DNA from 4 places in the Streptomyces sp. NPDC047028 genome. Region 3 is predicted to be linked to each of the others. Evidence: riboswitches for the same ligand, from Rfam matches in the RefSeq annotation. Region 3 holds a riboswitch; each other region holds the start of a gene.

What was found. A riboswitch is a leader RNA that binds a small molecule or an ion and turns the genes downstream of it on or off. The one in region 3 is predicted to bind cyclic di-AMP.
Positions count from the first base shown of each region.
Region 1: it holds a riboswitch for cyclic di-AMP, as region 3 does, so the genes downstream of both, ABZ854_RS02805 (C40 family peptidase) here and ABZ854_RS16980 (M23 family metallopeptidase) in region 3, are expected to answer to the same signal.
Region 2: it holds a riboswitch for cyclic di-AMP, as region 3 does, so the genes downstream of both, ABZ854_RS23865 (LysM peptidoglycan-binding domain-containing M23 family metallopeptidase) here and ABZ854_RS16980 (M23 family metallopeptidase) in region 3, are expected to answer to the same signal.
Region 4: it holds a riboswitch for cyclic di-AMP, as region 3 does, so the genes downstream of both, ABZ854_RS16040 (M23 family metallopeptidase) here and ABZ854_RS16980 (M23 family metallopeptidase) in region 3, are expected to answer to the same signal.

Region 1 is NZ_JBEYVS010000002.1:142,614-148,063, forward strand. Features, by position in the region: gene bioB (biotin synthase BioB) at 1-200, opposite strand, end outside; gene ABZ854_RS02785 (8-amino-7-oxononanoate synthase) at 348-1,475, shown strand; gene ABZ854_RS02790 (DUF397 domain-containing protein) at 1,533-1,757, opposite strand; gene ABZ854_RS02795 (helix-turn-helix transcriptional regulator) at 1,768-2,628, opposite strand; gene ABZ854_RS02800 (ATP-binding protein) at 2,852-3,310, shown strand; gene ABZ854_RS02805 (C40 family peptidase) at 3,462-3,935, opposite strand; cyclic di-AMP (ydaO/yuaA leader) riboswitch at 3,939-4,162, opposite strand; gene ABZ854_RS02810 (hypothetical protein) at 4,530-4,838, opposite strand; gene ABZ854_RS02815 (ATP-dependent Clp protease proteolytic subunit) at 4,846-5,450, opposite strand, start outside.
Region 2 is NZ_JBEYVS010000027.1:109,034-114,483, reverse strand. Features, by position in the region: gene ABZ854_RS23870 (alpha-galactosidase) at 1-1,627, shown strand, start outside; cyclic di-AMP (ydaO/yuaA leader) riboswitch at 1,899-2,095, shown strand; gene ABZ854_RS23865 (LysM peptidoglycan-binding domain-containing M23 family metallopeptidase) at 2,100-3,029, shown strand; gene ABZ854_RS23860 (SGNH/GDSL hydrolase family protein) at 3,139-3,966, shown strand; gene ABZ854_RS23855 (TetR/AcrR family transcriptional regulator) at 4,050-4,661, opposite strand; gene ABZ854_RS23850 (MBL fold metallo-hydrolase) at 4,803-5,450, shown strand, end outside.
Region 3 is NZ_JBEYVS010000017.1:21,477-26,926, reverse strand. Features, by position in the region: gene ABZ854_RS16990 (dihydrofolate reductase family protein) at 1-962, shown strand, start outside; tRNA gene ABZ854_RS16985 (tRNA-Met) at 1,061-1,134, shown strand; cyclic di-AMP (ydaO/yuaA leader) riboswitch at 1,442-1,613, shown strand; gene ABZ854_RS16980 (M23 family metallopeptidase) at 1,621-2,652, shown strand; gene ABZ854_RS16975 (PrsW family intramembrane metalloprotease) at 2,699-4,039, opposite strand; gene trmB (tRNA (guanosine(46)-N7)-methyltransferase TrmB) at 4,106-4,972, opposite strand; gene lhgO (L-2-hydroxyglutarate oxidase) at 5,381-5,450, opposite strand, start outside.
Region 4 is NZ_JBEYVS010000015.1:112,776-118,225, reverse strand. Features, by position in the region: gene ABZ854_RS16045 (pitrilysin family protein) at 1-1,242, shown strand, start outside; cyclic di-AMP (ydaO/yuaA leader) riboswitch at 1,490-1,651, shown strand; gene ABZ854_RS16040 (M23 family metallopeptidase) at 1,664-2,419, shown strand; gene ABZ854_RS16035 (GntR family transcriptional regulator) at 2,623-3,318, shown strand; gene ABZ854_RS16030 (HPr family phosphocarrier protein) at 3,440-3,721, opposite strand; gene ABZ854_RS16025 (GNAT family N-acetyltransferase) at 3,899-5,450, shown strand, end outside.

The sequences.
Region 1 (5,450 bases), on a different contig from region 3:
TCCGGGCACAGCCCCGACTTCAGGTTGACCAGGTAGTTGAGTTTCACGCGCCGGCCGAACCAGTGCCGGCGTACCTTGCCGGCCGCGGCCACCACATCGAGCAGATCGTCGTCGGAGGTGGCGAGTACGGCGAGCGCTTCCTCGCGGGTCGGCAGCTCGCGCCGAAGCCCCTTGTCCACCAGCGTGTTCAGCAGGTCCATGAAAGTTGATCCTGTCCTACGGGACCGCTTCGGGCCAAGGAGAGTTTGCACAACAGAGACGCTTCGACGTGTGGGTATTGCCACACCCTGGGTGCCTGCCCGTGCCGCTAGTGTCTGTCCGCTACCTACAAAAGCCCCGGAGGACCCATGGCGTTCGGCTGGATCGACGAGCAGGCACAGGCGCGGCGCCGGGCCGGTCTCGTACGGACCCTGCGCCCGCGCCCCGCCGACTCGCCGCTGCTGGACCTGGCGAGCAACGACTACCTGGGCCTCGCCCACCACCCCGAGGTCGCCGACGGGGCGGCAGCGGCCGCCCGGACCTGGGGCGGCGGCTCCACCGGCTCCCGGCTGGTCACCGGCACCACCGAGCTGCACGCCGAGCTCGAGCGCGAGCTGGCGGACTTCTGCGGGTTCGAGGCGGCGCTGGTCTTCTCCTCCGGTTACGCGGCCAACCTGGCCGCGGTCACCGCGCTCGGCCCGCACGGCTCGCTGATCGTCTCCGACGCGGGCAACCACGCCTCGCTCATCGACGGCTGCCGGCTCGCCCGGGGCACCACCCAGGTGGTCGGCCACGCCGACCCCGAGGCCGTGCGCAAGGCGCTGGGCACGCACGACGGCGCGGCGATCGCCGTATCCGACACGGTGTTCTCGGTGGACGGCGACCAGGCGCCGCTGGCCGCGCTGGCCGACGCGTGCCGGGAGTACGGCGCCGGCCTGGTCGTCGACGACGCCCATGGACTCGGCGTGCTGGGCGACGGCGGCCGGGGCGCGCCGCAGGCGGCCGGGCTCGCGGGCGCGGACGACGTGGTCGTCACGGCCACCCTGTCCAAGTCGCTGGGCAGCCAGGGCGGCGTGGTGCTCGGTCCGGCCCGGGTGATCGACCACCTGGTCAACGCCGCCCGTACCTTCATCTTCGACACCGGACTCGCCCCGGCGGCGGCCGGCGCCGCCCTGGCGGCGCTGCGGCTGCTGCGCCGCGAGCCGGAGCGGGCCGCGCGGGCCCGCGAGGTCGCCGCGGAGCTGCACGCACGGCTGACCGCCGCGGGTCTGGAGGCGGTGCGTCCGGACGCCGCGGTGGTCTCCGTGCGGGCCCCGTCCCCGGAGCAGGCCGTGCGCTGGGCGGCGGACTGCCGTACGGCCGGGCTGGCCGTGGGCTGTTTCCGTCCTCCCTCCGTGCCCGACGGCATCTCACGGCTCAGGCTGACCGCCCGAGCGGACCTGTCCGGGGCCGAGATCGAACGCGCTGTACGAGTGATCGGCGAGACTCGACCATGAGTCGGCGTGACACGGCCGGGCGTCGCACGAGTGCCGACGGGGTTTCGTAGGGGTCGGTCAGTGGAGCGTGGTCAGGAAGCCCGCCCAGCTCTCCGGGGAGAAGAGCAGCGCGGGTCCGGTCGGGCGCTTGGAGTCGCGCACGGCGAGCAGCCCGGCCCCGCGGCCGGAGTGCGGCCGGGCCGTCTCCACGCAGTTGTTCGCGCCCGTGCTGTAGCTGCTGCGCAGCCATCGCACGCCGGGCAGATCGGTGCTGGAAGGGACGTTCCGAGGCAGTGCGGTCATGGTGCCTCCTCTACGCGCCGTCACCTATCGCGGTGATGTAGTCCACCGAGTCCTCGGGTGAAAGGGCGTGGATCCGAAGGGTGTTGAAGGCCTCCGCGTACGCCTGGAGGTCTTCTTTCCGTTCCAGATAGAGGCTACTCGTCAACTGGTCCAGAACAACCACGTCCAGATCAGAAGTGCTCGGAAAGGAGAAGATAACGAAAGGGCCGGTGAGGCCGACGTGCGCCCCGGTCGCGAACGGCAGTACCTGGAGCCTGACTTGGGGCAGCCGCGCCGCCTCCGCCAGCCGTCTGAGCTGACGGGCCATCACCTCCGGTCCGCCCACCTCGCGCCGGAGCACCGCCTCGTCCAGCACCGCGCTCAGCCGCAGCGGGGGATCCGAGCGCAGCACGTCCTGCCGGGCCAGGCGCACCTCCACCAGCGCGTCCAGCCGCTCCTCGTCGAGGCCCTCCACCGCGGACCGGGTCACAGCGCGTGCGTACTCGGGCGTCTGCAGCAGCCCCGGCACCACCGTGGTCTCCAGGGTGCGCATGCCGCTCGCCTGCGATTCCAGGCTGATGAAGTCCCGGTAGGCCGGCGGCAGGATCCCCCGGTAGGCGTGCCACCAGCGGTGCCGGGCGCTCGCGTGCTCCGACCCCGCCAACCCCAGCAGCAACTCGCGCAGTTGCCCGTCGTCGACCCCGTAGGTGTCGAGGAGTAACCGCACATCGGCCGGTTTCACCCCGCTGGCGCCGGTCTCGATACGGCTCACCTTCGACTGGTGCCAGCCCACCAGGCGGGCCGCGTCGCCACTGGTGAGCCCCGCTCCGGTGCGCAGCGCGCGCAGTTCGGCGCCCAGTTTGCGGCGCCGCACCGCGGGACCGTTCTGCATGGGCTCCTCCTCACTCGCCATTACTCCTTACGGGCCGCCCAAATACGCTCTGCCGTCGCAGAGTTCACCGCATCGAGCGACAGATATATGCATATCTTGGTGGATCGCTCCCCGTGACCGGTCCGGTGGTGGCAGTCTGACGAGGAAGCACCAGTCCGGGACCGTACTCGAACCAGCCGCTCCTTGTCGGACCGCGGCCCCGGGGGAAAGGGACGACATCGCCATGGCAGACCACCTGGAAGCATCCGTCACTCTGCCGAGCGATCCCGCCTCGGTCTCCGCGGCCCGCGCCTACGTGCTGGGCACCCTCGCGGAGTGGGGCCTGCCGTCGGACACCGACGCGGCTGACACCGTGCGGCTCATCGTCTCCGAACTCGCCACCAACGCCGTACAGCACACCTTCGGGCAGTCCCCCACGTTCACGGTGGACCTCGCCCTGGACCGTGACGAGGACCTGCGCATCGGCGTCACGGACAGTCACCCGCGTTTCCCGAAGAGACTTCCGGCGGCCGTCCAGCAGGACAACGGCCGCGGCATGGTCATCATCCGCTGGCTCACCGCCGAGTGCGGCGGCAGGCTCCGCGTCCGGCCTACGCGCGAGGGCGGCAAGACGGTGCTGATCGAACTGCCCTGGACGGCCCCGGCGGAACCGGTACCGGCCGCCGGCCAGCAGGAAACGTAGGGCGGGCCGAAAGGCGTCCTGGGGCGGGCCTGCAGGAAGCCTGGGGCGGCCCGGCAGGCACCTGAGGCGGGCCGACCTGAGGTCGGGCCGGCGGGAGAGCACGGGGCGCGGCCCCCGTCCGGAGCCGCGCCGCTCAAGTCATGGAGCCGGGTCAGCCGACCCGGCCGTACCAGACGTGCTTGGTCCAGAGTTTCTCCAGCTTCACCACATCCCCCGTCCTCGGTGCGTGCCAGATCTTTCCCTTCCCGGCGTAGATGCCGACGTGGTAGACGCTGGATCCATAGTGGAAGAACACCAGGTCGCCCGGTTTTCGGTGGCCGGCCGAGATGTGGTGGGTCCGGTTGTACTGCTGTGCCGCCGTGCGGGGCAGCTTCTTGCCCGCCTTCTTGTACGAGTACAGCGTGAGCCCGGAGCAGTCGAACCTGCGCGGCCCGGTGGCCCCCCACTGGTACGGGGAGCCCTTCTTGGACGCCGCGACCCGGAGGGCCTTCGTCGCCATGGTGGCGGCCGAGGCGTCGGCGGACAGGCCCGGGGCCACGATGGTGCCGCCCACGGCCGCGAGGGTGAGGGCAGAGGCCGTACCGGCGCGTGCCATCAGCGACGGGACACGATTGAGCGCAGTCATGCGCAACCCTTCGTCAGCCGCCTGTGAAGGATGACCTGTCGGATTCGGGCTGGCGAAGTTGCCCGGTCGCGTTCCCGCGACTTCACCCCAAGGGCCGCGCGGCACATCCGCCCGTCTGCGACGAACGTCCGTGCCGGCGACCCGTCTTGCTCGGGTCCTCCACTCCTGCCGATCCACTCCTGTCGACCGGTCATCCGGGCGGCGGCAGGACTCGGCGTCCGCCCGGACCGCCCCGCCGCTGTGGCGGGGGCTTGTCGTCAGTCAGGGATCTTCACTCACACGTGTCCGAAAATCCCAACGGAACCGCCCCTTTGTGGCGTTACTCACCACTCGCCCGTTCGGGTGGACTTCACTGTGTTCGAGACATCGTCAGGTGCCGTACGGGGACCCGGACCTGGCCCGAAACCCTCGATTGCGCCGTACGGCCCAATGCGCCGCGCAAGCCGGCCGGTCCTCGAAAAGGACAGTAAAAATGCTGAAAATACGCCGGACGTGGGTCCGTCGTTCGGGCCGTTTCAACTCCAGCCCGAACGACGTGCCGAGCGGGGCCCGGGGACGGATTCGGCCGGGCCCGGCATCGGCCGGCGGGGCCGGTCAGCCCGGCCCGCCGGGCGGCAGGACGAGCCGTGCGGTCCGCCGGTCGCCGTCCAGCACGCGCATCGCCCGCGCCAGGGTCTCCCCGTGCAGTTCCGTCTCGCCGCGCCGGTGCATCAGGGCGAGCGCGTCCCGCAACTCCTCCGCCTTGCGCACCAGGGCCTGAGCGGCCCGCAGGGCGCGGTAGGTGTCGGCGTCCCGGGCCGGATTGACGCGGCCCAGCAGGTCGACGACGTCCAGGTACCGGTCGACCAGCTCACCCTCCGCGCGCGTCAGCGCGGGCAGGGGCGGAAGTTCCTCGGGCAGCACCGGCGGCTCACCTCGCGCCCGGAGCGCCCGGGACAGTCGGCGCGGCCCCGCGCCGCGGTACGACGCCGTCCACCAGGCCGTACTCCACGGCTGCCGGGGCGTCCAGCACGAGCACCCGTTCCAGATCGTCGCGGACCCGCTCCGCGTCGCGCCCGGTGTGCCGGACGAGCAGTTCCTCCATCAGCGCGCGGACCCGGGCCAACTCCTGTGCCTGGATGGCCAGATCGCTCGGCATGCCCGTCACCGGCTCGGACAGGGAGGGCTGTTCGAGCACGATGCGCGCGCCCGGCAGAGTGAACCGCTTCCCCGGCGTCCCCGCCGCGAGCAGCACCGCCGCGGCCGAGGCGGCCTGCCCCAGGCAGTAGGTGGCCACGTCGCAACTGACGTACCGCATCGTGTCGTAGACGGCTGTCATCGCGCTGTGCGAGCCGCCCGGGCAGTTGAGGTACAGCGAGATGTCCCGGTCCGGGGCGGCGTGTTCGAGCTGCATGAACTGTGCCGTCACATCGTTGGCGGCCGTGTCGTCGAGGTGGGTGCCGAGGAAGACGATCCGGTCGTCGAACAGCTTCGAGTACGGGTCGAGGGTTCGGTGCCCGGAGCCGGTGCGCTCGG
Region 2 (5,450 bases), on a different contig from region 3:
CGCCTGGACCCTGCCCGACCGCGAGGGCTGGAGGCTCTCCCAGCTGCACGGCCGCTGGGCCGCCGAGTCCCTGCTCACCGGCGCGCTCCTCACCCACGGCGAGAAGGTCATCGGCAGCCGCCGCGGCCACACCGGACACCAGCACCTGCCCTGGGTCGCCCTCGACACCGACGCCACCGAGGAGCGCGGCGAGGTCTACGGCTGCGCCCTCGGCTGGTCCGGCTCCTGGCGGATCGCTGTCGCCCAGCTACCGGACGCGCGCGTGCAGATCACCGGCGGCGCCGGCCACGACGACTCCGGTCTGCTGCTCCTGGAGCCGGGCCGCTCGTACACCACCCCGGTCTTCGCCGGCCTGTGGAGCGACGGCGGCTTCGGCGGGGCCAGCCGCACCTGGCACGCCTACCAGCGCGCGCACGTGATCCCGGACGCGGACCGGGACCGGCCGGTGCTGTTCAACTCCTGGGAGGCCACCTTCTTCGACATCTCCGAGGAGCAGCAGGCCGCGCTCGCCCGGCGGGCCGCCGCCATCGGCGTCGAGCTGTTCGTCGTGGACGACGGCTGGTTCGGCGCCCGCACCAGCGACCGGGCCGGACTCGGCGACTGGACGCCCAACTCCGACCGCTTCCCGCACGGCCTGAAGCCCCTCGCCGACCAGGTGCACGGCCTCGGCATGCAGTTCGGCATCTGGGTCGAACCCGAGATGGTCAACCCGGACAGCGACCTCTATCGCGCACACCCCGACTGGGTGCAGTACCAACCGGGGCGAAAGCGGACGGAATTCCGCAATCAGCTCGTCCTCAACCTGGCCCGCGAGGATGTCCAGGAGTACCTGTGGGAGCAGCTGCACACTCTGCTCTCCAGCGCACCCGTCGACTATGTGAAGTGGGACTTCAACCGCTGCTTCACCGACGCCGGCTGGCCGGGGGAGCCGTATCCGCAGCGCCTGTGGACCGACCACACCCACGCCCTGTACGCCCTGCTGGACCGGCTGCGCGCCGCGCACCCCGAGGTCGCCTTCGAGTCCTGCTCGGGCGGCGGCGGCCGGATCGACCTGGGGGTGCTGAGCCGTACCGACCAGGTGTGGACCTCCGACAACACCGACCCGCTGGACCGGCTCGCCATCCAGTACGGGTTCAGCCAGGTCCACCCCGCCCGGGTCATGGCCGCCTGGGTCACCGACAGCCCGAACACCCAGCTCAACGGCCGGGTGAGCAGCCTGCGTTTCCGGTTCGTCAGTGCCATGGCGGGAGTCCTCGGCGTCGGCGGCGACCTCACCGGGTGGAGTGAGGAGGAGCTGACCGAGGCCCGCGCCTGGGTGGACCTCTACAAGGAGATCCGGCCCGTCGTCCAGCACGGCGACCTGTACCGGCTGCGCCCACCGGCGGGCGGCCTCAGCGCCGTCCAGTACGTCCTCGGCGACGAGACCGTGGTGCTCGCCTGGCTCCAGTCGCAGCGTTACGGCCAACCGGTCCCGGCCCTGCGGCTGCGCGGACTCGACCCGGCCGCGTCGTACGAATGCCGTGAAACGGGCGAAGTGCACCGAGGTGCCGTCCTCCTGCACCACGGGCTGCGGACCCGGCTGCGCGGCGATCTCGATGCGACGGTTCTCCGCCTGCGTCGCATCTGAGCCTTCTGTCCGAATTTACGGCTTCGTTCCAACTCGCTGTGGAATAGGGGGAGGTGGGTGTGGCGTGCGTGAGGAGCGTCATAGTGGTGACCGACCGTCGCACGTCATGCTCACGTAATGTCCGGGCGCCCGGCGGCAATTGAGGCGAGCGAGAGCGCGGACATGCACGCACGGTGACCGCGCTTTCAGGTATCCGATCATCCGAAACGGCGGAGGCGGGAACCGGCTCCTTGTCGCAGTGCGTCCCGCTCGCTTACGTTCGCCACCAATTCCGGACGGAACGCCGAATCCTGCCGCCGCCCGGAGTCCCCACACACATGACCCGTGTACGGCAGGAGCGGGGGACCCACCAGGTACGACTGCCTGTCCCGGTCTCCGCGACAGGCTCGGGGTGAAGCCGCGCACCGCGCGGCCGGGCAGCTCCAGCCCGAACCCGACAGCTCACCTCGCAGGCGCCGGAGAGGAATGCGCCATGCCCGCGAAGGGTAAGCACCGTCGTCCCAAGACCCAGCGTCTGACCCGCTCCATCGCCGTCGCCGGAACCGGCGGCGCCGCCCTCGCCCTGCCGCTCGTCGGGGCCGCCGGAGCCCACGCCGCCACCCCGCAGTCCGGTTCCGCGCACGTCGCCCAGTCCCTCCCGGCCGCCAAGGACACGGCGACGAAGGCGACCGCCGCGAAGCCGGCGGCCGCGCACCGCGCTCCGGGCGTCCGCACCTACACGGTGAAGTCCGGCGACTGCCTGGCGAAGATAGCCGACGCCCATGACGTCCGCGGCGGCTGGCACCGGCTCTACGACGACAACCGGCAGGTCGTCGGCGACGACCCGTCGCTGATCCACCCCGGCCTGAAGCTCACGCTCGGCAAGCGCGCGACGGCGACACACCACCCGTCCTCCGACGCGCACTCCACGACGCCGTCCACCCACCCGTCCAAGCCGCAGACACAGACACAGTCGAAGCCGCAGACCCCGCCCACGGCCACCACCCCCTCCACCGGCTTCACGCTCCCGGTGACCGGCGCCACCATCGGCACCGGCTACCACGTGGCGGGCAGCATGTGGTCCAGCGGCTACCACACCGGCGTCGACTTCGTCGTCCCGACCGGCACCACCGTCAAGTCCGTCGCCGCCGGCACGGTCGTCTCCGCGGGCTGGGGCGGCGCGTACGGCAACCAGGTCGTCGTCAAGCTGAACGACGGCCACTACGCCCAGTACGCCCACCTCTCCCAGCTCTCCGTCTCCGCCGGGCAGAGCGTGACGGAGGGACAGCAGCTCGGCCTGTCCGGCGCGACCGGCAACGTGACCGGACCGCACCTGCACTTCGAGATCCGGACCACCCCGGACTACGGCTCGGACATCGACCCCGTCGCCTACCTCCGCCAGCACGGGGTCACCGTCGGCTGACCCGGAGTATTCCTGAATGGCAAATGAATAAGCAGTGGGACTTCTCACCGTCCGTCAACCCCCGCCTACGGTCGCGTAAGTCACATCCGAAGGTGAATCATGGTCCGACGTGGCAGACGATTCGAAGAGTGACAACACATCGGTGATCGGGTCGATCGGGTCGTACGTGGCGGTGGGGGACAGCTTCACCGAGGGCGTCGGCGACCCGGGGCCCGACGGGGCGTTCGTCGGCTGGGCCGACCGGTTCGCGGTCCTGCTCGCCGACCGGCGGCCCGAGGGAGACTTCCGGTACAGCAACCTCGCGGTGCGCGGGAAGCTGCTCGACCAGATCGTGGCGGACCAGGTCCCCAAGGCGCTCGAACTCGCCCCGGACCTGGTCTCCTTCTGCGCCGGCGGCAACGACATCATTCGCCCCGGCACCGACCCGGACGAGGTCGCCGAACGCTTCGAGCGGTCCGTGTCCCGGCTGGCCGAGGCGGCGGGCACGGTCCTCGTGACGACCGGTTTCGACACGCGTGGCGTCCCGGTGCTCAAGCACCTGCGGGGCAAGATCGCCACGTACAACGGGCACGTGCGGGCCGTCGCCGACCGGTACGGCTGCCCGGTGCTCGACCTGTGGTCCCTGAAGTCCGTGCAGGACCGCCGGGCGTGGGACGACGACCGGCTCCACCTGTCGGCCGAGGGCCACACCCGCGTGGCCCTGCGCGCCGGCCAGGCCCTCGGCCTGAAGATCCCGGCCGACCCCGAGCAGCCCTGGCCGCCCCTGCCGCCCCGCGGCACGCTGGAGGTCCGCCGCGACGACGTGCACTGGGCCCGCGAGTACCTCGTCCCGTGGATCGGCCGCCGGCTGCGCGGCGAGTCCTCCGGCGACCACGTCACGGCGAAGGGCACGCTGTCGCCGGACGACATCAAGATGCGAATCGCGTCGGTGGCCTGACACCCCCACTCACCGAGCCCCGCGGCGCCCGACCGGCGCGCCGCGGGGCACCGGCCGGCCCTCCCCGCGCGCACCGAGGGACGTCAGCCCTTCAGAGCCTCCTGGTCCAGCCCGAGTTCCCTGGCCAGTGCCGCCTCGCCCCACTCCTGCGCGCGGGTGCGGGGCACGCCGCCCGGATAGGAGGTCAGCTGGACGGCGAGTCCGTCCAGGAGGGCCGTCAGACGCAGGGCCGTACCTTCGGGATCGGCGCACGCGAACTCGCCCGCGGCGACGCCCTCGGCGATGACCGTGGCGATCGCCGCCTTCCACTGCCGGTCCAGTTCCCGGGTGACCTCGCGCAGAGCCGGCTCGCGCAGTGACACCGCCCAGCCCTCGATCCACAGCCGCCAGCCCTTGGCCGCACCCGACGGCGCGTACCAGCGGACGGCCGACCGCAGCCGGCGCACCGCCGACGTCCGCCGGCCCAGCAGCCCCCGCAGGTGCGCGAGGTCGCCCTCCGCCGCGTGCGCGAACGCGGCGGCGACCAGCTGCTCCTTCGTGGAGAAGTGGTACAGCACCAGCGCGTTGCTCACCCCGAGCGCGGACGCCACGTCGGCGATCCTGAGCGCCGCCACGCCCCGCACCTCGATCTGCTCGACTGCCGCGCGCAGCAGCTCCTCGCGCCGCTCCGCAACGCTCAACCGCACTCTCGCCACCCGGCCACCCTAATCCGTCACCAGTGCGACACCGACCGTGTCCGGCCAGTGGCGGGGACGTTGCGGGCGGGGCGCCGTCGGTCTGCTTGTCGGACGGGCCGACCATAATGGAAGTCCTCAGCGACTCCACCTGGAGGTACCGTGACCGGTCCGCGTTCCCAGAGTTCCGGGCTCCGAGGGCTGCGGCCCGCCGCCTTCGGCGCGGATCCCGGCGGTGAGCGCATGGCACGCATCCGCCGCTCCCCGCATTTCAAGGACGGCGTCTTCCAGAACCCGGGCGGCACCGCGCGTACCGTCCCCTCCGGGTCCCGTCGCGACCTCGCGAAGGTCTTCCTCGACAAGCAGCAGCGCCCGCTGCGCGCGCCGAGCGGCACCGTCCCGGTGCACGCGACGACCTACGCCGACCTGGCCAGACCTCCGGCCACGGGGCTGCGGCTGACCTGGATGGGCCACTCCAGCGTGCTCGCGGAGATCGACGGCCACCGGGTCCTGTTCGACCCGGTCTGGGGAGAGCGCTGCTCCCCGTTCCCCTTCGTCGGGCCCTGGCGGCTGCACCCGGTGCCGCTGCCGCTGGCAGCCCTCGGCCCGGTCGACGTCGTGGTCATCTCCCACGACCACTACGACCATCTGGACATGCCCACGATTCTGGCGCTGGCCGGCACGGACACCCTGTTCGCGGTGCCCCTCGGCGTCGGCGCCCACCTCGAACACTGGGGGGTGGCCGCCGAGCGGCTGAGCGAGCTGGACTGGCACGAGTCGACGCGGGTCGGCGGCCTGACCCTCACCGCC
Region 3 (5,450 bases):
ACCCGCGCCTCCTCGTCAACTCCGCCGAGCGCCGCACGGCCCGCCTCGCCGGGGGGAAGCCGGAGTATCCGCTCAAGGTCACCGTCACCGCCACGGGCGACCTCGACCCGGCCGCGAACTTCTGGCACACCGGCGGGGAGAAGATCGTCTACACGACCGACCGGGGCGCCGAACGGGCCGCCCGCGCCCTCGGCCGCAGCGCCGACGTCGTCGCCCTCGGCCCGGCCCTCGACTGGCGCGCGCTGCTGGAGCACCTGCACGACGTCAGGGGCGTACGGCGGCTGATGGTCGAGGGCGGCGGCACCGTCCACACGCAGCTCCTCCAGCAGGACCTCGCCGACGAACTCCAGCTGGTCCTCGCCCCGGTCCTGGTCGGCGACCCGGCGGCCCCGCGCCTGTTCGGTCCGGGCGCGTACCAGGCGGGCCGGCTCCGCCTCACCGAGACCCGCCGGATCGAGGACGTCGTCCTCACGCGGTACGAGCCCACCGCCCCCGGCACGGGTCCGCTGGCTTCCCCGGCCGACCGCCACTGGCTGCGCACCGCCTGCGAGCTGGCCGCGCTCTGCCCGCCCTCGGAGACGGCCTTCAGCGTCGGCGCGGTCGTGGTCGCCGCCGACGGCACGGAGCTGGCGCGCGGCCACTCGCGGGAGGGTGGCGACCCGGTGGTGCACGCCGAGGAGGCCGCCCTCGCCAAGCTCGGCCCCGCCGACCCGCGGCTGCCCGGCGCCACCGTGTACAGCAGCCTGGAGCCCTGCGCCCGCCGCTCCTCGCGCCCAGCGCCGTGCGCCGAGCTGATCCTCGGGGCGGGCGTGCGCAGGGTGGTCACCGCCTGGCGCGAGCCGGACACCTTCGTGGCCGGGGCCGACGGCACGGGGGTGCTGACCGGCGGGGGAGCGGACGTGGTCGTCCTGCCCCAGTACGAGGCCGCGGCCAAGGCGCCGAACGCGCACCTGCTGGGCTGAGGCACCCCCGGCTTCCGCCGGTGTCGGGGCGCCTCGACCGGCCCGGCGGGAACGGATGTGCATCGCACCCCGCGGATGGCGTACAGTGGTCTCAACGACGCGGGGTGGAGCAGCTCGGTAGCTCGCTGGGCTCATAACCCAGAGGTCGCAGGTTCAAATCCTGTCCCCGCTACTGAAGGCTCAGGGCCGGAATCCTTTTGGATTCCGGCCCTGAGTGTTTTCTGCCGTCCCTTGGTGCGCCGGCCCCGCACCTCACCCATGGTGACCGGACCGGAGCCCTCCGCATAACATCTGAGTCACCATCAAAACCTCTGTGACTCCTGAATTTCGGTCAACCCGCCCGATTTGCGCGCCTCTTGGCCTGTACGTCCGCCCTAGAAAGGGTAATGATCAAGCAGAACGGCTTGGAAACAGCCACCCCGGTCTATTAACGTTCGATAACGCAGCGCGGTCGTCCCAGCCGTCACAAGAGGCGGCTCCGTGCGCACGCGCCGAATCCCGCGAGGGAACCGGGGAACCACCACCTTGGGGTGAATCACGCGGATACCGCTGTGGACTTCTCTGTGAGTCCACGACACGTATACGCGCGTAGGAGACCTTCCTGCTCCGAACCCGTCAGCTAACCCGGTAGGCGGAGGAAGGAAAGGAGTACGCCCGCGTGGCGTCCAACCGGCCTGCCCCGACAGCCCCGTTCGTGCCGAGCCAGCGTGACGGCGAGCCCTACGGCTACGGCGACCAGCGCACCGACGAGGGCCCCTGGGAGGAGTGGAATCCCACCGAGGACTCCATCCGCCCGGTACGCGGCCGGCACCGCGTCTCCAAGCAGCGCGGCGGCGGACTCGCCCGCAGCTCCACCGTCCTCGGCGTCGGTGTCATCGCCGCCGTCGGCGCGGGCGGCATGGCCAGCGCCAACACCGGCAAGCCGCCGGTGTCGATCTCGATGCCGGACCTGCCGTCCATCGGCCACCTATTCGACGACTCCTCCGACGGCCCCTCGTCCACCACGGCCTCGCTGGCCCACATCGGCACCGCCTCCGCCACCGACCAGGGCGGCTCCGACGCCGGCGAGGCGCTGCGCAACCGGATCATGGCCCAGGCGGACCGGCAGCAGAGCCAGGTCGACACCAAGGCCACCGTGGCCGCCGTCGCCGCGGCCGAGAAGCAGGCCGACGACGCGGCCGCCAAGGCGGAGAAGGCGGCCGCCACCCAGGCCGCCGACGCCAAGAAGGACGCCGAGGCCGCCGCCGCCAAGAAGGCCGAGGCGGAGCGCCTGGCCAAGCTGGCCAAGCAGTACACGCTGCCGACGACGTCGTACACGATCACCGGGACCTTCGGCCAGCCCGGCTCGATGTGGTCCTCCGGGTACCACACCGGCCTCGACTTCGCCGCCCCCACCGGCACCCTCATCCACGCCATCCACAGCGGCAAGATCACCGGGGCCGGCTGGGCCGGTGCCTACGGCTACCGCACGATCCTCACCCTGGACGACGGCACCGAGCTGTGGTTCTGCCACCAGTCCTCGATCAACGTCACGGTCGGCCAGAAGGTCAGCACCGGCCAGGTCATCGGCCGCGTCGGCGCCACGGGCAACGTCACCGGCCCGCACGTCCACGTGGAGGTCCACCCGAACGGCCAGGCCACCGCCATCGACCCGATGACCTGGCTGCGGAGCAAGGGCCTCAACCCCTGAGGGTCCCCGCCGGGGTTCCGTGCGGCGGGGCCAAGTGTGCTGGGGCCTACGTCCGGTACGGGTTGTGCGCGGGATAGGGCACGGCCGGACAGCCGTAGTAGTCCTGGCCGTAGCCCTGGCCAGGGAGGTGGCCGTGGCCGTAGCCGTAGCCGGGCCAGTAGGGCGCCGGCGCCGGGGCGGACGCGCGGGTCGCGTACTCCAGCGCCGGCCAGGCCACGTCCCTCAGCGCCCACAGCTCGGACAACAGCTCCCGCTCGCGTACGGCGAAGTCGGCCGGCGCCCTGCCCAGCCGCGCCCGGTGCCGCAGGAACGCCAGCGAAGTGGCGCAGGCCTCGTACCGCGCGACCGTCCGTCCGGCGGGCCGGCCGCCGAAGTGGTGCCGGGCGTACTCGCGGGCCATCCGCCGCGCCCGCATCGACCCGAGGACGTACGGCTCGGCCGGGCCAAGCCACCCCGCGAACACATACGCCGGCAGCTCCTCGCGCACGGTGCGCAGCTCCCGCTGCCGGGTCCAGATCGCGAGCCAGGTCAGCAGGCCGAACGCGGGCACCATGAACAGGCCGTAGACGGCGAAGAAGCCGTAAGCGCCGAAGGTCGAGGAGCCGTTCCAGAAGGCGTGCATGCCCATCGCGAGCAGCAGGCCGCCGAGCGGCAGCAGCACGCGCCGGGCGCGCTGTCCGTCCCCCGCGAGCGCGCCGGCGCCGAAGCCGATGCCGGTCAGGACGGTGAACAGGGGGTGGGCGAACGGTGACATCACGATGCGCACGAAGAAGGTGGCGGCGGTGACGGAGGCGATACCGCGGCCGCCGGTGAGCTGGTCGGTGCCGAAGGCCGTGCCCAGGTAGAGGATGTTCTCGGTGAACGCGAAGCCGGTGGCGGTGATCCCGGCTGTCACCACGCCGTCGACGATCCCCGTGAAGTCCCGTCTGCGGAACAGGAAGAGCAGCAGGACGGCCGCCGCCTTCACGGACTCCTCGACGATCGGCGCTATCACCGTCGCGCCGAGGGTGTCGGCGCCGGCCGGGTCCGCCGTGGAGGTGGCTATCCAGTGCGTGGCGAAGCTGTTGGCGACGATCGCGATCAGCGCGGCCGCGCACGCGCCCCACGCGAAGGCGAAGACCAGGTTGCGCCAGGGGCACGGTTCGACCCGGTCCAGCCAGCGGAACGCGGCCGTCAGCCAGGGCACGGGCAGCACGGCCAGCCCCAGTCCGACCAGGAAGCCCTCCGTGCCGGTCTGCCTCCGCACGAGCGCCAGGATGACCAGCCCGGACAGCGCCAGCAGCGTGATCAGTGCGCCGTACCGCACCCAGCCGCGCTGCCACCAGTGCGGGTGCCGGAGGGCGGCGTCGCCGGGTCCGGCGCCGGCGCCGGCTCCGGTGGGAGGTATCGGGTACGGGGCACTGGTGGGCGGCACGGCATCGACCCTAACGGTGACGACAACGAGGGGCTGTTGTCACTGCGCTTCCGGCTGCCCGTCCCGCGGTGACCGGTGGGGTACGCGGCGGAACAGCAGATCACGCACCACATGTCCCTTGTCCAGTCCCTGGCCCTCGAAACGGGTCAGCGGCCGGAACTCGGGGCGCGGCGCGAAACCGCCGTCCGGCTGGGTGTTCTCGAAGTCCGGGTGCGCGTCCAGGACCTCGAGCATCTGCTCGGCGTACGGCTCCCAGTCCGTCGCGCAGTGCACGATCGCGCCGGGCTTCAGCCGGGTGGCGGCCAGCGACAGGAACTCGGGCTGGATCAGCCGTCGCTTGTGGTGCCGCTTCTTCGGCCAGGGGTCCGGGAAGTAGACGCGGAGGCCGTCGAGCGCGTCGGGGGTGAGCATCTCTCGGAGCAGGATGATCGCGTCGCCGTTGCCGACGCGGACGTTGCCCAGTCCGTTGCGGTCGGCGAGGTTGAGCAGGTTGCCCTGGCCCGGGGTGTGCACGTCCACCGCGAGGATGCCGGTGTCCGGGTCGGCGGCGGCCATCTGGGCGGTCGCCTCGCCCATCCCGAACCCGATCTCCAGCACGACGCTCTTCACGCCGCCGAACAGTTCCCCCAGGTCGATGATCCGCTGCCCGTCGATGTCCAGCCCCCACTGGGGCCACAGCCGCTGCAGCGCGTCGGCCTGGCCGGCCGTGACCCTGCTCCGCCGCGGCTGGAAACTGCGGATCCGCCGCTCGAAGTGCGACCCCGCGGGATCCGCCTTCGGCCCGTCCGGAAACCGCGGCTCCCCCTTGGCCCGGGTGTGCCGCACCGACACCCCGGGGACATGCGAGGGCTCCGCCACGACGGGAACGGGCCGGGGGACATCGGAAGAGTTCAAGGAATCAGCCACAGTCCCCCAATTTTACGGCGACCCGCCGACGTCCTGGTCCGAAGGCCCCGGGAGCCTTCTCGTCCCGTGGAGCGGTGGCCCGGAGGCGCCGGGTGCTTTCGCGTCCTGTGGAGTGGTGGCCCGGGGGCGCCGGGTGCTTTCGCGTCCTGTGGAGCGCCAGCCCGGAGGCCCCGGAAGCCTTCACACCCCGTGGAGCGATTGGCCCGGAGGCCCCGGTGCCTTCACGTCCCGCCGGGCACCGGCAATGGGTTCCGTCCTGCCGAGCGACTGACAACGGCCCCCCATCCCCCCGTGGCGGCGGCCATCCGCCCGGCGGCCTGCGGCCTTGGGTGCCCTCTTCATCTCGCGAGTCGGGTGGCGGGTGGGCGAGGTCGGGGGTCCAGGGGGCGGAGCCCCCTGGTGCGGCTGCTACAGGGCGCCCAGCAGGTTCAGCACCCGGCGCGACACCTCCCGGCCGATCGGCAAGGATGCCGTCGCC
Region 4 (5,450 bases), on a different contig from region 3:
GTCGAGGTGCTGCTGGACGCACCCCTGGACGCCGAACCGGCCGGCCTGGACGGCGTGGGCACGATCATGGCGCGGGCCTTCTCCGAGGGCACCGACAAGCACTCCGCCGAGGAGTTCGCCGCCGAACTGGAGCGCGCCGGCGCCACACTCGACGCGCACGCCGACCACCCCGGCGTCCGGCTCAGCCTGGAGGTTCCCGCCTCCCGCCTCGCCAAGGGCCTCGGCCTGCTCGCCGACGCGCTGCGGGCGCCCGCCTTCGCCGAGAGCGAGATCGAGCGGCTGGTCCGCAACCGCCTCGACGAGATCCCGCACGAGCTGGCCAACCCGGCCCGGCGGGCCGCCAAGGAACTCTCCAAGGAGCTGTTCCCGGCCACCTCGCGCATGTCGCGCCCGCGTCAGGGCACCGAGGAGACCGTCGCCAAGATCGACGCCGCAGCGGTCCGCGCCTTCTACGACCGTCACGTGCGGCCCGCGACGGCCACGGCGATCGTGGTCGGCGACCTCACCGGAACGGACCTGGACGCCCTGCTCGGCGACACCCTGGGCGCGTGGACGGGCACCCCGGGCGAACCCCGCCCCGTGCCGCCGGTGACCGCGGACGACACCGGCCGCGCGGTCATCGTCCACCGGCCCGGCGCCGTCCAGACCCAGCTGCTCATCGGCCGGATCGGACCCGACCGGCACGACCGTGTGTGGCCCGCCCAGGTGCTCGGCACCTACTGCCTCGGCGGCACCCTCACCTCCCGCCTGGACCGCGTCCTGCGCGAGGAGAAGGGCTACACCTACGGGGTGCGCGCCTTCGGGCAGGTCCTGCGCGCCGCGCCCGAGGGCACCGGCGCCGCGATGCTCGCCATCAGCGGCTCCGTGGACACCCCGAACACCGGCCCCGCGCTCCAGGACCTGTGGACGGTGCTGCGCACACTCGCGGCGGACGGCCTCACCGACGCCGAGCGCGACGTCGCCGTGCAGAACCTCGTCGGCGTGGCCCCGCTGAAGTACGAGACGGCGGCGGCCGTCGCGGGCACGCTCGCCGACCAGGTCGAGCAGCACCTGCCCGACGACTACCAGGCGACGCTCTACCAGCGGCTCGCCGCCACGGGCACCGTGGAGGCCACCGCGGCCGCCGTGAACGCCTTCCCGGTGGACCGGCTGGTGACCGTCCTCGTCGGCGACGCGACGCAGATCAAGGAGCCGGTCGAGGCGCTCGGCATCGGTGAAGTCACCGTCGTGACGGCCGAGTAGAGCATCTATGCGGGCGGCGCGCCCCGCACGCGCGCGTGGGCCCCTGACGACCGACGGGTCGTCAGGGGCCCACGCCGTTTTCGGCCCGTTCCCCTTGCTCGCCCTCAAATGTCCGAATTGGGGCAGAGGTTGCCTGTCTGCCCTGTGGCATGCGCTACAAAAACCCGGATGCGTTTGGGTATTGAACGCACCTCGCCTTAGCGTCGTCCGGGCTGTTCGTCAGGCAGTGCGCCGCACCCGTGGCACCGGACAGCCATCGCCGAGTCCCCGTACGGCGCGAGCCAGGGGAGCCGGGGACCCACGCAGTCCCTGGGGTGAATCGGACGCCCGCGCGCAGCGAGGGGGTCCGTAGGAGACCTTCCTGCTCCGAACCCGTCAGCTAACCCGGTAGGCGAGAGGGAAGGAAAGGACCAGCCACTTCATGGCGTTCATGTGCGCCACCGGGAAGCACCGCAAGCCCGGCCGGGTCAAGCGCACCACCGCGCAGGCCGCCGGCATCGCCGCCCTCACCACGACCGGTGTCATCGGCACCCTCGCGGCCTCCCCGGCGCTCGCCGCGGAGAGCCCCGTCGAGCAGAGCGGCCTCACCCCGGTCATCACCGTCAGCGACGACGTCGCCCAGCAGATCGACGCACAGGCCGCCGCGCAGAAGGCCGCCGCGGAGCAGAAGGCGGCCGAGGAGGCCGCGGCCAAGGTGGCCGCCGAGAGGGCCAAGGAGGAGCGCGCGGCCCAGGCGCGCGCCGCCCGTGAGGCCGAGCGCAAGCGGCTGAACACCTTCGTCGCCCCGGTCGCGCACTCGTACGTCTCGACGGGCTACAAGGTCGGCGGCACCCTGTGGTCGTCCGGCTCGCACACCGGCATCGACTTCCACGCGGCGAGCGGCACCGCCGTCCACGCGGTCGGTTCCGGCACCGTCGTCTCCACCGGCTGGGGCGGCGCCTACGGCAACCAGATCGTGATCCGGATGGCCGACGGCATGTACACCCAGTACGGCCACCTGTCGTCCATCGGCGTCACGGTGGGCCAGAAGGTCACCCCCGGCCAGCAGATCGCCCTGTCCGGCGCGACCGGCAACGTCACCGGCCCGCATCTGCACTTCGAGGCCCGGACGACCCCCGACTACGGCTCGGACGTCGACCCCATCGCCTACCTGAGCAAGCACGGTGTGCACGTCTGACCCGTCGCGCGGCACCTGCGAAAGCCCCGGCCCACCGGCCGGGGCTTTCGCCGTTCTCCGGGTGCGTGAAGGCGCCGCACACCTCGCTGTCCAAAAGGCATCCATGAATTCCGGCTTCTCGCCGGAAATTCAGGCCGCCTGGCCTAGAGTCGCGGAAAACGCCCGTCGTCGGCGTTTCACGGGGAACAAGGCGGAGGTCGGTCATGCGTATTCCGGCGCATTCGGTGTGCACGGCGATCCGGGACGACATCGTCGCCGGTGTCCACGCGCGTGGCGGCCGGCTCACCGAGGAAGTGCTCGCCCGGCGGTACGGCGTCTCACGCGTCCCCGTCCGGGAGGCCCTGCGCACCCTGGAGGCGGAGGGCTTCGTCGTGACCCGGCGGCACGCGGGCGCGTGCGTGGCCGAGCCGACCGAACAGGAGGCCGCCGACCTGCTGGAGATGCGGCTGCTGCTGGAGCCGCTCGGTGCCGCCCGGGCCGCCCAGCGGCGCACCGCCGCCCATCTGAAGGTGCTGCGCGGCCTGGTCCGGCTCGGCCAGGAGCGGGCGGGCCGGGGCGCCGGCGGCGACCTGCGCCCGCTCGGCGGCTGGTTCCACGACACGCTCGCCCAGGCGTGCGGCAGTCCCTCGCTGGCCTCGACGCTCGTCCGGACGCGGCACAAGATCACCTGGATGTTCGCGGTACGGCCGGCGCCGAATCCCGCCGAGTCCTGGGCGGAGCACGGCGCCATCGTGGACGCGGTGGCGCGCGGCGACGGCGAACGCGCGCGGGCGCTCACGGCGGCGCACACCCAGCGGACGGCGGCGGCGCACCAGTTGCGGCCCGCCCGGCTCACCGGACCCGCCGGCCGCGTGAGGGATTCGCAACGTGCCGTAAACACTCCGGGTCCGCGGAATTAACACCGACGGGGTATACGGAATTCCGCGCGAAAAGGCGGAGCCGGATGTCCGGCCAATAAACAGCGCAGCCGCGCCACCCCGTAAAGGGTGACGCGGCCGCGGTGTTTCGCGGGTGCCGCGCTCAGACGGTCTCGGGCAGTTCCTCGAGGCCCTCGGCGACCAGCTTGGCCAGCCGGTCCAGGGCCGCGTCCGCGCCCTCGGCTTCGGAGGCCAGGACGATCTCCTCGCCGCCCTGGGCGCCGAGGCCGAGGACGGCCAGCATGGAGGCCGCGTTGACGGGGTTGCCGTCGGCCTTGGCGATCGTCACCGGGATACCTGCGGCCGTGGCGGCCCGGACGAAGATGGAAGCGGGGCGGGCGTGGAGGCCCTCGGCCCAGCCGACGTTGACGCGGCGCTCAGCCATGTGATGCTGCCCTTCGGTGTTCAGGGTTGTCTAGACCAGTTTCCCATATCGTGGAGCATGCCCGGAGCGGTCGTGCGCCCGCCCCCCTTTCGGCACCGGACCGCGGCCTCGGCCCGGGGGTCGCCCTCCACAGACTGCCTCGCGCCGTTGTCGTACGCGAGCCGTACTCTGGGGCCCATGCAGACCTCGGCGGACCGGCAGGACCGGCACCAGTACCCCGCCCACTGGGAGGCGGACGTGGTGCTGCGCGACGGGGGCACCGCACGCATCAGGCCCATCACCGTCGATGACGCCGACCGCCTGGTCAGTTTCTACGAGCAGGTCTCGGACGAGTCGAAGTACTACCGCTTCTTCGCGCCGTACCCCAGGCTCTCCGCCAAGGACGTCCACCGCTTCACCCACCACGACTTCGTGGACCGGGTGGGACTCGCGGCCACGATCGGCGGCGAGTTCATCGCGACCGTGCGCTACGACCGCGTCGGCGCCGACGGCATGCCCGCGTCCGCCCCCGCCGACGAGGCCGAGGTCGCCTTCCTGGTGCAGGACGCGCACCAGGGCCGAGGCGTCGCCTCCACGCTGCTGGAACACATCGCCGCCGTCGCCCGCGAGCGCGGCATCCGCCGCTTCACCGCCGAGGTGCTGCCCGCCAACAGCAAGATGATCAAGGTGTTCACCGACGCCGGGTACACGCAGAAGCGCAGCTTCGAGGACGGCGTCGTACGCCTGGAGTTCGACCTCGAACCCACCGACCGCTCCCTCGCCGTGCAGCGCGCGCGGGAACAGCGCGCCGAGGCCCGCTCGGTACGACGGCTGCTGGCGCCCGGCTCCGTGGCCGTCGTCGGCGTCGGCCGCGCCCCGGGCGGGGTCGGGCGCAGCGTGCTCGGCAACATGCGGGACGCCGGCTTCCCCGGCCGGCTGCACGCGGTGAACGCGGCCTTCCCCGAGGATCTCAAGGAGGTCGACGGGGTGCCCGCGTACCGGTCGGTGCGGGACATCGAGGGGCCGGTGGACCTCGCCGTCGTCGCGGTACCGGCGGAGCGGGTGCCCGAGGTCGTCGACGCGTGCGGTGAGCACGGGGTCCAGGGGCTCGTGGTGCTCGCCGCCGGGTACGCCGAGAGCGGGCCCGAGGGGCGTGAGCGGCAGCGGGCGCTCGTCCGGCACGCGCGGGCGTACGGGATGCGGCTCATCGGGCCGAACGCCTTCGGGATCATCAACACCGCGGCCGGCGTCTCGTTGAACGCCTCGCTGGCACCGGAGATGCCCCGGCCGGGGCGCATCGGGATGTTCGCGCAGTCCGGGGCCATCGGGATCGCCCTGCTGTCCCGGCTGCACCGGCGCGGGGGAGGGGTCACCGGAGTCACGGGCGTGTCCACCTTCGTCTCCTCCGGCAACCGGGCCGACGTCTCCGGGAACGACGTCCTTCAGTACTGGTACGACGACCCCGACACCGACGTCGTCCTCATGTACCTGGAGTCCATCGGCAACCCGCGCAAGTTCACGCGCCTGTCCCGGCGGACTGCGGCGGCGAAGCCGCTGGTCGTGGTGCAGGGCGCCGGGTCCGCGCCGCAGGGGCACGCCGTCCGGGCGACGCGGCTGCCGCACGCGACCGTGTCCGCGCTGCTGCGGCAGGCCGGGGTGATCCGGGTGGACACCATCACCGAGCTGGTCGACGCGGGGCTGCTGCTCGCCCGGCAGCCGCTGCCGGCCGGGCCCCGGGTCGCGATCCTCG